DNA from 3 places in the Pseudoalteromonas sp. HL-AS1 genome. Region 3 is predicted to be linked to each of the others. Evidence: predicted binding sites of a transcription regulator. Region 3 holds the regulator's gene; each other region holds the start of a gene.
What was found. Region 3 encodes MetJ, which represses methionine synthesis genes. Its sites were predicted from a motif close to TAGACGTCTAGACGTCTA; they were not measured.

Region 1: the regulator MetJ is predicted to act here: its motif matches at 2,141-2,158, upstream of metK (methionine adenosyltransferase).
Region 2: the regulator MetJ is predicted to act here: its motif matches at 2,234-2,251, upstream of metA (homoserine O-succinyltransferase).

What each region holds. Positions count from the first base shown of each region.
Region 1 is NZ_CP133569.1:2,756,344-2,760,640, reverse strand. Features, by position in the region: gene RB214_RS12830 (LTA synthase family protein) at 1-792, shown strand, start outside; gene metK (methionine adenosyltransferase) at 888-2,039, opposite strand; gene tkt (transketolase) at 2,344-4,297, shown strand, end outside.
Region 2 is NZ_CP133569.1:975,667-979,963, reverse strand. Features, by position in the region: gene metH (methionine synthase) at 1-149, opposite strand, end outside; gene RB214_RS04570 (homocysteine S-methyltransferase family protein) at 159-1,232, opposite strand; gene metA (homoserine O-succinyltransferase) at 1,222-2,169, opposite strand; gene RB214_RS04560 (porin family protein) at 2,380-3,027, opposite strand; gene ettA (energy-dependent translational throttle protein EttA) at 3,361-4,297, shown strand, end outside.
Region 3 is NZ_CP133569.1:411,039-415,335, reverse strand. Features, by position in the region: gene metB (cystathionine gamma-synthase) at 1-1,018, opposite strand, end outside; gene metJ (met regulon transcriptional regulator MetJ) at 1,308-1,628, shown strand; gene RB214_RS01895 (malic enzyme-like NAD(P)-binding protein) at 1,693-2,934, opposite strand; gene rpmE (50S ribosomal protein L31) at 3,461-3,676, opposite strand; gene priA (primosomal protein N') at 3,907-4,297, shown strand, end outside.

The DNA.
Region 1 (4,297 bases), 1.3 Mb from region 3:
TCACAAGGAGCTGATAAAGTATTTTCGGCTGCAGACACTGGAGGTAAAGGAAGTGCTGGTGTGTGGGGAATTGATGATGGTCAGTTATTTGATTTAGTCGATACTAAAACAGATGAAAAAAGTTTTAACTTAATCATGAGTGGGAGTTACCACGGACCATTTAACTTAGATTTAGATAAGTATGGGTATCCTTTAAAATCAGTTGCTGACTATCCAAAGGAAATTCAAGCTTTAGATGATGACTTATTAGACCCTTACGTATTAGGGCATTTATGGTATGCCGATAAAATGCTTGGTCAATTTGTTCGTAAAATGGAGCAGCACTACCCAGATGCATTATTTGTAATTACAGGTGATCACTATAGTCGCCGTTATTTACATCATCGCCCAGATCTATATGAACTAACACATGTACCGCTTGTTATTTATGGTAAAGGTGTAAATCCAAACTGGGTATCTAGCGATCAATTAGCGAGCCATATGGATATTGCACCTACATTATTAAACTTAATAGCACCGCAAAATACGACATTTTATAGCATGGGCCAGTCACTATTAAATCAACCTAAAGATCGTACTGTATTTGGTTTTCAAACTGTGCGTAAACCAGAACAGCTTTGGCGTGGTGATTTTTCGTCAATGTATGAGTATCAAAAAGTTGAACCAGAGGATCGGATTAACTTAGTACCACTTAAGCCGCAGCCTTTTGAACCAATTGATGTAGCAACAGAGCAAGCTTATAATAAGTATATGGCTACAGCGTGGCAGTTACTTACTAAAGGAATGGATTAATAGATTTAAAAGTAGCTTTTAAAGCTGCTTTTACTCAATTAGTTTACATATAAAAAAAGCGCCAATTGGCGCTTTTTTTATATTTACTTAGCCAATCAAAGGCCAGCAGCTGCACGAAGTGCATCAGCTTTATCTGTACGTTCCCAAGGGAATTCGTCGCGACCAAAGTGGCCGTAAGCCGCTGTAGGAAGGTAGATAGGGCGCTCTAAATCAAGCATTTGAATTAAGCCGTAAGGGCGCAGGTCAAAGTGTTCACGAATAAGCTCGATTAAACGGCTTTCTTCTAACTTGCTTGTACCAAACGTTTCAACGCTGATAGATGTAGGCTCTGCAACACCGATTGCGTAAGAAACTTGTAATTCACATTTATCAGCAAGGCCAGCCGCAACTACGTTTTTAGCAACGTAACGTGCAGCGTATGCAGCTGAGCGGTCAACTTTTGATGGATCTTTACCAGAGAAAGCACCACCACCGTGACGAGCCATACCACCGTATGTATCAACGATGATTTTACGACCTGTTAAACCACAATCGCCCATTGGTCCGCCAATTACAAAGCGACCTGTTGGGTTAATGAAAAATTTAGTCGCGCTTGTAATAAGCTCTGCAGGAAGTACCGGCTTGATGATAGTTTCCATCACCGCTTCTACTAAATCTTTTTGTGAAATGTCTTCGCTGTGCTGAGTAGATAGTACTACTGCATCAATACCTACTGGCTTACCATTTTCGTATGCAAAAGTAACTTGAGATTTTGCATCTGGACGTAACCAGTTAAGCTCGCCGCTTTTACGTACTTGCGCTTGGCGCTGTACTAAACGGTGTGAGTAAGTAATTGGCGCAGGCATTAGCACTTCTGTTTCGTTACATGCGTAACCAAACATAAGACCTTGGTCGCCAGCACCTTGTTCTTCTGGGCTAGTACGGTCAACACCTTGGTTAATGTCAGGAGACTGTTTACCAATAGTGTTTAAAATTGCACATGAATCAGCATCGAAACCCATGTCTGAATGCGTGTAGCCAATTTCACGTACTGTTTTACGTGTAATTTCTTCAATATCAACCCATGCGCTAGTAGTGATTTCACCACCAACCATAACCATACCTGTTTTTACGTAAGTTTCGCACGCAACACGGGCATGAGAATCTTGCTCTAGGATAGCATCAAGTACCGCATCAGAGATTTGATCGGCGATTTTATCCGGATGACCTTCAGAAACTGATTCAGAAGTAAATAAATGTTTTGCCATTGTATTTCTGCTCACAAATATTGCGCTTCACAAACGTCGGTATTAGCGCTAAAAAATTAAGGGGCGTATTTTATCGAAAACAAAACACCTTGCATAGTGTTTTTACGCCTAGACGTCTAAATAAAATTACTAATAACTTTTTGGTCTTAAAAAATATTCATAATGCCTCACTTTTATAGGGTTTTTAATTGCACACAGCCCCCACAATAAGTAAGAATGGTCTATATAAACAAACCCAAGTTACTTGGGTGCATAAACAAACACATAAATACCCGCGCAAATACACATAAAGGTAGGAGAATTCATGCCATCTCGCAAAGAACTTGCAAATGCTATTCGCGTCTTGTCAATGGACGCAGTACAAAAGGCCAAATCTGGTCACCCTGGAGCCCCTATGGGCATGGCTGATATCGCAGAAGTATTATGGCGCGATTATCTAAAACACAACCCAACAAATCCAGAGTGGGCTGACCGTGACAGATTTATTCTTTCAAACGGCCACGGTTCAATGCTTATCTATTCTCTATTGCACCTAAGTGGTTACGACTTACCACTGGACGAAATTAAAAACTTCCGTCAAATGCATTCTAAAACACCAGGTCACCCTGAATATGGCTATGCACCAGGAATCGAAACTACTACGGGTCCATTAGGTCAAGGGATCACAAATGCCGTAGGTATGGCAATTGCTGAAAAAGCGCTAGCTGCACAGTTTAACCGCGAAGGTCACGATATTGTTGATCACTTTACCTATGCATTTATGGGCGATGGCTGCCTTATGGAAGGTATTTCTCATGAAGCTGGTTCACTTGCAGGCACATTAGGTCTGGGTAAACTTGTTGCATTTTGGGATGACAACGGCATTTCAATCGATGGTGAAGTAGAAGGTTGGTTTACAGATGACACGCCAGCTCGCTTTAAAGCATACGGTTGGCATGTAATTAGTGGTGTTGATGGTCACGACAGCGATGCTATAAGTGCTGCAATTGCAGAAGCTAAAAGTGTTACCGATAAACCATCACTAATTTGTTGTAAAACAATTATTGGTTACGGCTCACCTAATAAATCTGGTAGCCACGATTGTCACGGTGCACCACTAGGTGATGACGAAATTAAAGCGTCTCGCGAATTCTTAGGTTGGACTGGCGATGCGTTCGAAATTCCTGATGATATTTACGCACAATGGGATAGCAAAGAAAAAGGTCAGCAGCTTGAATCAAGCTGGGACGAAAAATTTGCAGCATACGCAAAAGCATACCCAGAGCTTGCAGCTGAATATAAGCGTCGTATTAATAACGAACTGCCTGGCGATTGGGCTGAAAAATCTCAAGCGTACATTGAGCAATTACAAGCAAACCCAGCAAACCCAGCGTCTCGTAAAGCATCACAAAATGCATTAAACGCATTTGGTCCGTTATTACCAGAATTTATGGGTGGCTCAGCCGATTTAGCAGGCTCAAACTTAACAATTTGGGATGGCTCTAAAGGTTTAACACACGACGATGCAAGCGGTAACTACATTTACTACGGTGTACGTGAGTTTGGTATGTCGGCAATTATGAATGGTATTGCCCTTCATAAAGGCTTTATTCCTTACGGTGCTACGTTCTTAATGTTTGTTGAATATGCAAAAAATGCCGTACGTATGGCTGCATTAATGAAGCAACCAAGCATTTTTGTATACACGCACGATTCAATCGGTTTAGGTGAAGATGGTCCAACTCACCAACCAGTAGAGCAAATTGCAAGCATGCGTTTAACGCCTAACTTATACAACTGGCGCCCATGTGACCAAGTTGAGTCGGCAATTGCATGGCAACAAGCTATTGAGCGTAAAGACGGTCCTACATCGTTAATCTTTACTCGCCAAGGTCTTGAGCAACAAGCGCGTGACGCACAGCAATTAAGCGATGTTAAAAAGGGTGGTTACATCCTTAGCTGTGACGGCAATCCTGAAATTATTTTAATTGCGACGGGCTCTGAAGTGCAACTAGCACAAGATTCAGCAACTGAGCTACGCAGCCAAGGTAAAAAGGTACGTGTTGTATCTATGCCATGTACTGATGCCTTCGAAGATCAAAGCGCAGAGTACAAAGAAAGCGTATTACCGGCATCTGTTACACGCCGCGTAGCAGTAGAAGCAGGTATTGCTGACTACTGGTACAAGTACGTAGGTCTAAATGGCGCAGTAGTAGGTATGACTACCTTTGGTGAGTCAGCACCTGCTGGTGAGCTGTTTGAGCACTTTGGTTTTACAG
Region 2 (4,297 bases), 560 kb from region 3:
ATAACCTGTGCGCCATTTTCTACTTGTTCGCGGGCCACTGTTAGCGCAGCTTCAAAGTCTTCTTCCATGATTAAACGTTTAAACATGGCAGAACCGGTTACATTGGTACGTTCGCCGACATTAGTAAATACTGCTATTTGTTGGGTCATGTTGGCTCCTTAATTTAAGTTACAGGCTTCAAGGCCTGATAAACGCATGCGTACTTCAAGCTCTGGCAGTTGGCGTGGTTTAACGCCTGCTAAACCTTTTGCAAAAGCACGAATATGCGCAGGCGTGGTGCCACAACATCCACCTACTATATTAATAAAGCCCGATTTACCCCAATCGATAATTTCGGCTGCCATTTCAGGCGCTTCTAAGTCGTATTCACCAAACTCATTAGGCAAGCCCGCATTAGGGTGTACCGATGTAAAGGTTTCGCACACGCGCGAAAGCTCTTCTACATATTGGCGCAGTAAATCAGGGCCAAGCGCGCAGTTTAAACCAATCGAAATAGGCTTAATATGGCGAATAGAGTTATAAAATGCTTCGGTTGTTTGCCCAGAAAGCGTACGGCCAGAAGCGTCAGTAATAGTGCCCGAGATCATAACTGGTAATGTGCGCCCTGCTTGCTCAAAGGCTTCTTCTACACCAAACGAGGCGGCTTTTGCATTAAGCGTGTCGAATATAGTTTCGATTAGTATTAAATCGGCGCCGCCTTCCATTAATGCAAGGGTAGACTCTACATACGCAGTAACTAGCTTATCAAAGGTGACATTTCGGTAACCCGGGTCGTTTACGTCTGGCGAAATTGAACACGTTTTAGATGTCGGCCCTAAAACACCGGCTACATAGCGCGGCTTTTCTGGCGTTTTAGCCGTAAATTCATCGCAAATTGCGCGTGCTAATTTAGCCGACTCTACGTTTATTTCACGGCTTAGGTTTGCCATGTCGTAATCTTCCATCGAAATAGTGGTCGAGTTAAACGTGTTGGTTTCGATAATATCGGCGCCCGCTGATAAAAAGCCACGATGAATATCAGTGATTAAGTCGGGCTTGGTTAGGCTTAATAAATCGTTATTGCCTTTAATCAATACATGCCAGTCTTTAAAACGCTCTCCGCGATAGTCTTCTTCTTCTAGCTTATGATCTTGGATCATGGTGCCCATAGCGCCATCTAAAATTAAAATGCGTTCTTTTAATGCGGCACTTATTTCGGCTTGCTTATTATTTGTAGGCGCGTTATTCGGCATAGTTGTTAGTCCTCACGTCTTGGCTAACTAAATTAATATCATACGGTGTGGTTTGGTACACGTAGTAATTTAACCAGTTCGAAAAAAGTAAAAAAGCATGGCTTTGCCACGTTTTTGAAGGTTGTTTGGTTGCATCGTCATCCGGAAAGTAATTTTCGGGCTTTGGTGCATTAGGGCTTTTTTTACAATCGCGCTCGTATTCTGCTTTTAGCGAGTCGGCGTCGTACTCTGGGTGGCCGGTTATAAACACTTGGCTACCCGATTTGTTTTTAAGTAAGTAAGCCCCTACTCGCTCAGAACCTGCCAGTACAACGAGTTCTTCACAGGCGTTTATTTTATTTATATCAATATGGCCGTAGCGTGAGTGCGGTACTAAAAAGGTATCGTCGAATCCGCGAGTCAGTGCACCGTGATCAAAATAACACTGGTGAGTAAATACGCCACACAGTTTATCGTCTTTTAAATCACGCTTTAAATTGTAACGATGATATAACGCTGCATGCGCTGCCCAACACGAAAACAACGTAGAGGTAACGTGTTGCTCAGCCCAATCAATAATGACCTTTAGCTCATCCCAATACGCTACATCATCGTATTCTAAATGTGCAAGTGGCGCACCGGTTACTATTAATGCATCGTAATTGTTGTCTTTAACCTCAGAAAAATAACGGTAAAAGGTATCAAGGTGCTCTTCTGAATTGCTGCTACTGCGGTGAGTGTCGAGGCGCAGTAGTTCTACGTTTACTTGCAAAGGCGAATTGGCAAGTAAGCGAATAAACTGAACTTCGGTTTCTACTTTATTAGGCATTAAGTTTAAAATAGCCAAACGCATTGGGCGTATTTCTTGCGTTTTTGCACGACTTTTTGGCATTACAAATACGTTTTCTTGACGTAAACGTGCAATTGCCGGCAACTCGTCTTTTACTGTAATTGGCATACTTTACTCCTGCTCATAAAAACCGAAGCTTAATTATGAACTGAAAGTAAAAAATATCAACCTCTAGATGTATAGATGTCCAAATGAAATTTATTCATGGTTTTTTTAAGACTTACTAAAAGCTATAGATGAGGGGCAGTGCATTTATATTGAAGTACTTTGTTTTAGTGAATTGAAACAGCGCTACTAAAATCAGTAGCGCTATTATAATTAAAAACGATAATTTACAGATAAATTAAGAGCGTAAATATCGCCTTCATTTGTATCAAAATATTGGTATTCAGCACTTACTTGCCAGCGTTGAGCTAGCCTAAAGTCAACGCCAGTTCCGTACGTTACGCCGCCTTCGTCGTAGTTTTGCTCAGTAATTAGCGTAGAATTTGTATCTGTACCAGTTATTGATTCTGCAAGGTTTTTTAAGTCACCTTCATTGTAACTTAATTTATTTCTACCATAGCCACCAAATAAAAACACATCAGCTCGAGATGAAATTGGATAATTAGCTTTTACAAATATACTTGTTTGCAAATCAAGGCTTGAATCGATTTCGCTCTTAATGAATTCTGAACTAAGCGAGCCGTCCTGTGGGTTCTGAGTGTAAACAATTCCGTTTAGAGGTGTTGACTCATCATTTAACCCAAACCCTATACGCCCTTCTAATGCAAAGTAACGCGAAAACTGATATCCAAACCGGCCATAAAGCGTTGTAAACTGTATGCTATCACTCTCGTATACATCAATTTGCGTAGACCCTATCCCTATTCCTTGGTAATAACCATTTACGTGGAGTATGTCTGCTTGGCTCGAAAATGAGTATAAACCTAAAAGTAATGCCCCTAACTTTGTGACTATTTTCATGTTCATTCCTTTAAACCTTTGTAATATTTAATAATGTGATGTTGAACAACAAACTAAGTGTGGCCTGCCTATATAACTTGCTTATACTTTACAGTTTGTAAATATACTGTACCACTTTTGTTAAAAATGGAATGTATTTGAACAATATAAAACAATAGATTACAGAATTTTACACAATAGAAATCCTGTAATAGTAGTGTTTTTAACGAGCAATCAAAACAAAGTACCGCTTAGGTAAGTGTATTGTTCTATACAGCATTCGTTGACTGTTTCACCCGTCAGCCACTACAATACAACATTGAAATTTTTATTATTATTTGAAGGCTTTCCTCCATGGTTTTACCTGATAAATTTATATTCTCGATGAGTCGAGTATCTAAGGTTGTGCCACCTAAGCGCACTATCTTAAAAGATATTTCGTTGCACTTTTTTCCTGGCGCTAAAATTGGTGTGCTTGGTTTAAACGGTTCTGGTAAATCTACGTTACTGCGTATTATGGCCGGTGTTGACCAAGATTTTGAAGGTGATGCACATCCTCAGCCTGGTACTAAAATTGGTTATTTACCGCAAGAACCTATTTTAGACGAAAGTAAAACAGTACGTGAAACTGTTGAAGAAGCTGTTGGCGAAGTTAAACACGCACTTAAACGTCTTGACGAAGTGTATAACGAATACGCCATGGAAGACGCTGACTTTGACGCACTTGCAAAAGAGCAAGGCGAGCTTGAAGCTGTTATTCAGGCGCACGATGGTCATAACATCGACAACGTTTTAGAACGTGCAGCTGATGCACTTCGCCTGCCAGAGTGGGATGCTAAAATTGAGCACCTTTCAGGTGGTGAGCGCCGCCGTGTTGCTATTTGTCGTTTGTTACTAGAAAAGCCAGATATGCTTATTCTTGATGAGCCAACTAACCACTTAGATGCTGAGTCGGTTGCATGGCTAGAGCGCTTCTTACATGACTACGAAGGCACTGTAGTGGCAGTAACGCATGACCGCTACTTCCTTGATAATGTAGCTGGCTGGATACTAGAGCTTGACCGTGGTGAAGGTATTCCATGGGAAGGTAACTACTCTTCTTGGCTTGAACAAAAAGATGCGCGCTTACAGCAAGAACAAAAATCTGAAAAAGCTCGTCAAAAATCAATTGCGCAAGAACTTGAATGGGTTCGTTCAAACCCTAAAGGTCGTCAAGCTAAGTCAAAAGCACGTATGGCTCAGTTTACTGAAATGCAGCAGTCTGATTACCAAAAACGTAACGAAACTAACG
Region 3 (4,297 bases):
TAGTTGCAGGGTGACAAATTAAACTCTCTACGCCACCTAGTGACTCAGCTAAACTAAACGTTTTAAGGCTAGTTAAAAATGCTGCGGCGTCGTTTATATCGCCTTTAATATCAAAACTAACCATGCCACCAAAGCCAAGTTGTTGTGCTTTAGCAAGCTCATGTTGAGGATGTGACTCAAGTCCTGGATAGTAAACTTGGCTTACAAAATTGGAGCTTTCAAGGTACTTAGCTATTGCTAGCGCATTTTCTTGGTGCTGCCTTAAGCGCACATTTAAAGTACGTAGACCACGAAGCGTTAAATAACTATCAAAAGGGGCGCCCGTAATACCAATATTATTTGCCCACCAAGCAAGCTCATCACCAAGCTCTTGTGTTGCAGCAATAACAGCGCCGCCCACTACATCTGAGTGCCCGTTAATATATTTAGTAGTTGAATGCACCACAATATCTACACCAAACTTAATAGGGTTTTGTAAGGCAGGAGACAAAAACGTGTTATCTGCGGCAACCAATGCACCGCATTGCTTAGCAACATCGGTAACCGCTTTAATATCGGTTAAACGAAGTACTGGGTTACTTGGAGTCTCTATCCAAATAAGCTTAGGTTTAATTGCTAAAATTTGTTGAAGGCTTTCTTCTTTTGTTAAATCTAATACTTCAAGCTTCAATAGTCCGCGTTTTTGTAACGATGTAAATAAACGATAGCTACCACCATAACAATCATGTGGAATTACTAACGTGTCGTCACTGTTAAGTAGCTGAGTAGCTAAATGCACGGCAGCCATACCAGTGGCCGTAATTATGCCACGAGCGCCACCTTCAAGCTTAGCAAGCGTCTCTGCTAAAATATCACGATTAGGGTTACCACTGCGGCCATAATCATACTCACGCTTAGTATCAAAGTCGGCAAACGAATAAGTCGTTGATAAATAAATTGGCGGCACCACTGCACCATGATGTTTATCAGCATCAACGCCGTTACGTACAGCAATGGTCGCTTTGTTTTTTTCGCTCATATTCGTCACCTGATTAATTTGGATGTTTAGACGTCTAAAAGAGTAAGTTATCCGTTTTAATAAGTCAAAGGATTTTAAAGCTCTAGATGGCTAAAGTTAGGGAAGGCGTTTGCTAGTATCATATTTTAGCTCACAAAAGTGAGCTTATTTTTACATCCCAAATAGGCTTATTAAGATAGATCGGTATCTATTATTTGACTATCTTTTTTAAATCGATAGAATTTCACGCATATTTACACGCTTTTTATACCGTGTGAGAAATTAATAATCTGAGGCAACGATACATCTTATGGCTAAATGGAATGGTGAGTATATTCACCCATACGCAGAACACGGGAAAAAATCAGAGCAAGTTAAAAAGATCACCGTTTCGATCCCGCTAAATGTATTAAAAGTTTTAACGGATGAGCGTACGCGTCGTCAAATCAACAACCTTCGCCATGCAACAAATAGTGAATTGCTATGTGAGGCGTTTTTGCATGCCTTTACTGGTCAACCTTTACCAAATGACGATGACCTACGTAAAGACAACGCAGAAAAAGTACCAGAAGAAGTTAAAAAGATAATGCAAGAAATGGGTTTAGAAGTGCCTATTTTAAACGAAGAATAAATCGTTACCTTTTTAATCAAAAAACCTCAGCATTGCTGAGGTTTTTTTGTTTAAGCGTTATATATTACGCCATATAATTTTCAGGCAAGTCAATTTGCGCAACACCCGACTCAACCGCAGCAAGTGCTACAGCTTTAGCTATACGCGGTAGTAAACGCGGATCCATTGGTTTTGGAATAATGTACTGCGCACCAAACTCTAGCTTATCTACGCCTGCGGCTTTTAAAACTTCTGCAGGTACAGGCTCTTTGGCAATACTACGAATAGCCTCAACTGCAGCAATTTTCATTTCATCGTTAATCGCGCTTGCACGTACATCAAGTGCACCACGGAAAATAAACGGAAAACATAAAACATTGTTAACCTGGTTAGGGTAATCAGAGCGCCCTGTTGCCATAATTAAATCGTTGCGTGCGCCGTGAGCAAGTGCAGGATCGATCTCTGGATCTGGGTTTGAACATGCAAACACGACCGGCTTTTCTGCCATTAGTTTTAAATCTTCGGCAGCTAACAAATTAGGACCCGAAACACCAACAAACACATCAGCATCTGCAATTACATCTTGCAATGTGCGTTTATCGGTATTGTTAGCAAAAAGCTGTTTATATTCATTTAAATCATCGCGACGAGTATGAATAACACCTTTACGGTCAAGCATATAAATGTGTTCACGCAGTGCACCACACTTAATTAACAGTTCCATACACGCAACTGCAGCAGCGCCTGCACCTAAACATACAATTATTGCATCTTCAATTGATTTACCTTGTACTTCTAGCGCATTTAACATGCCGGCAGCCGTAACAATGGCGGTGCCGTGTTGGTCGTCATGAAAAACAGGAATGCTACAACGCTCTATTAATGCTTTTTCAATTTCAAAACACTCTGGTGCTTTAATATCTTCAAGGTTAATACCACCGAATGTGTCAGCAATATTGGCAACCGTGTTAATAAAGTCTTCTGTTGTTTTGTGCTTTACTTCAATATCAATAGAATCAAGCCCTGCAAAACGTTTAAACAATAACGCCTTGCCTTCCATTACTGGTTTAGACGCTAAAGGACCTAAATTACCCAAGCCCAAAATTGCAGTACCATTAGTGATAACCGCAACCATGTTACCCTTACCGGTATATTTATATGCATTTGCAGGATCTGCGGCAATTTCACGTACAGGCTCAGCGACACCTGGGCTATAAGCTAGGGCTAAGTCTTGAACTGTTTCAGCTGGTTTTGTTAGCTCAATGCTAATTTTACCAGGTACGGGATGTGAGTGATAATGTAGTGCTTGTTCACGAAAGTCAGACATAACGCGATGGTATCCTGCAATTTAAGTTAAAGTGAGAGGTGGAGTCTTGGGGTACGATACCCTTATTATTTTTAAATTCCAAGCAATATCAGGTCTATCCTGTTATATGCTATATCCTTTAATTTTAAGAGGTTTTTCAGTAACTTTGCAGGATTATATAAACATTTGATAAATAAAAATTCACCAAAAAAGTAAGTTTTGAGGTGCGTTTATGTCTATTAAAATATTAAAAAAATGTATGTTTAACGTATCATCATAAACTTAAAATAACAGCCTACTACACTACTTTAAAAACAGATAAGCCCACGTTAGCTACTTTTATCAACCTAGTTAAAATTTGTACTATTTAAAATATAGAGAATATCTATCAATTTGTCTGCAAAGGTTTATGCATACTCAGAATAAGAATAGGAAATAGTTATGCAAGGTGTGATGTAGCTCGAGCAAGCTAAATAAGATAAGAAGTGGTAAATTTTAGACATAAAAAAAGCACCCTAAGGTGCTTTTTTTAACTAAACAGCAATAATTACTTCTTGCTGCTAAGTGCACCGAAGCGCTTGTTGAAGCGATCAACACGGCCGCCAGTGTCTAAAATCTTTTGCTTACCAGTGTAAAACGGGTGACACGCAGAACATACGTCTAAGTGAATGTCTTTACAAAGAGTTGAGCTAGTTTCGAATTTGTTTCCGCATGAACATGTTGCAGAAATTACTTCGTACTTAGGGTGAATACCTTCTTTCATAGGAACCTCTAGTTAAGGCCGCATCGCTCTCCAAACCCGAAGTCTGGCACCATACGTCGTTAAAACAAATTTGTTGGTGGCGGATTTTATCCAACAACCTTCCCCTGCACAAGTATTTATTTATCTTTTCGCTAAAAAAGTGAACAATCTCTTTCTCAAGTACTATTGCTAGTAGGTTTTTAGCGGTATTTTTAGTACATTACAGCATTAATTTTACGGGTTGAGTTGTTATGAGTTTTGTTGAAGTTGCTATTAAAGTCCCGCTTCCACGCACCTTTGATTATAAAATAGAAGAGCAGCTCAGTGGCTTATCAACACCCATACTACCGGGCATGCGGGTTTTAGTACCTTTTGGTAATCAAAAAAAAGTAGCTGTTGTTCTGGGTATTAAAAACAGTACCGACGTCCCTTTAGATAAAATTAAGAATATTATAGAGGTAATAGACGATACCCCTATTTTAAGCGCCCAACATTTAGAACTCCTTAGCTTTACTGCCCGCTATTATTGCTATCCCTTAGGCGAAACTATTCACATAGCGCTACCGAGTGCACTTCGCCAAGGTGAATCGCCAGATAAAACCAGTATTAACATGGTTGATCTGACAGAAAAAGGCGCAAAAG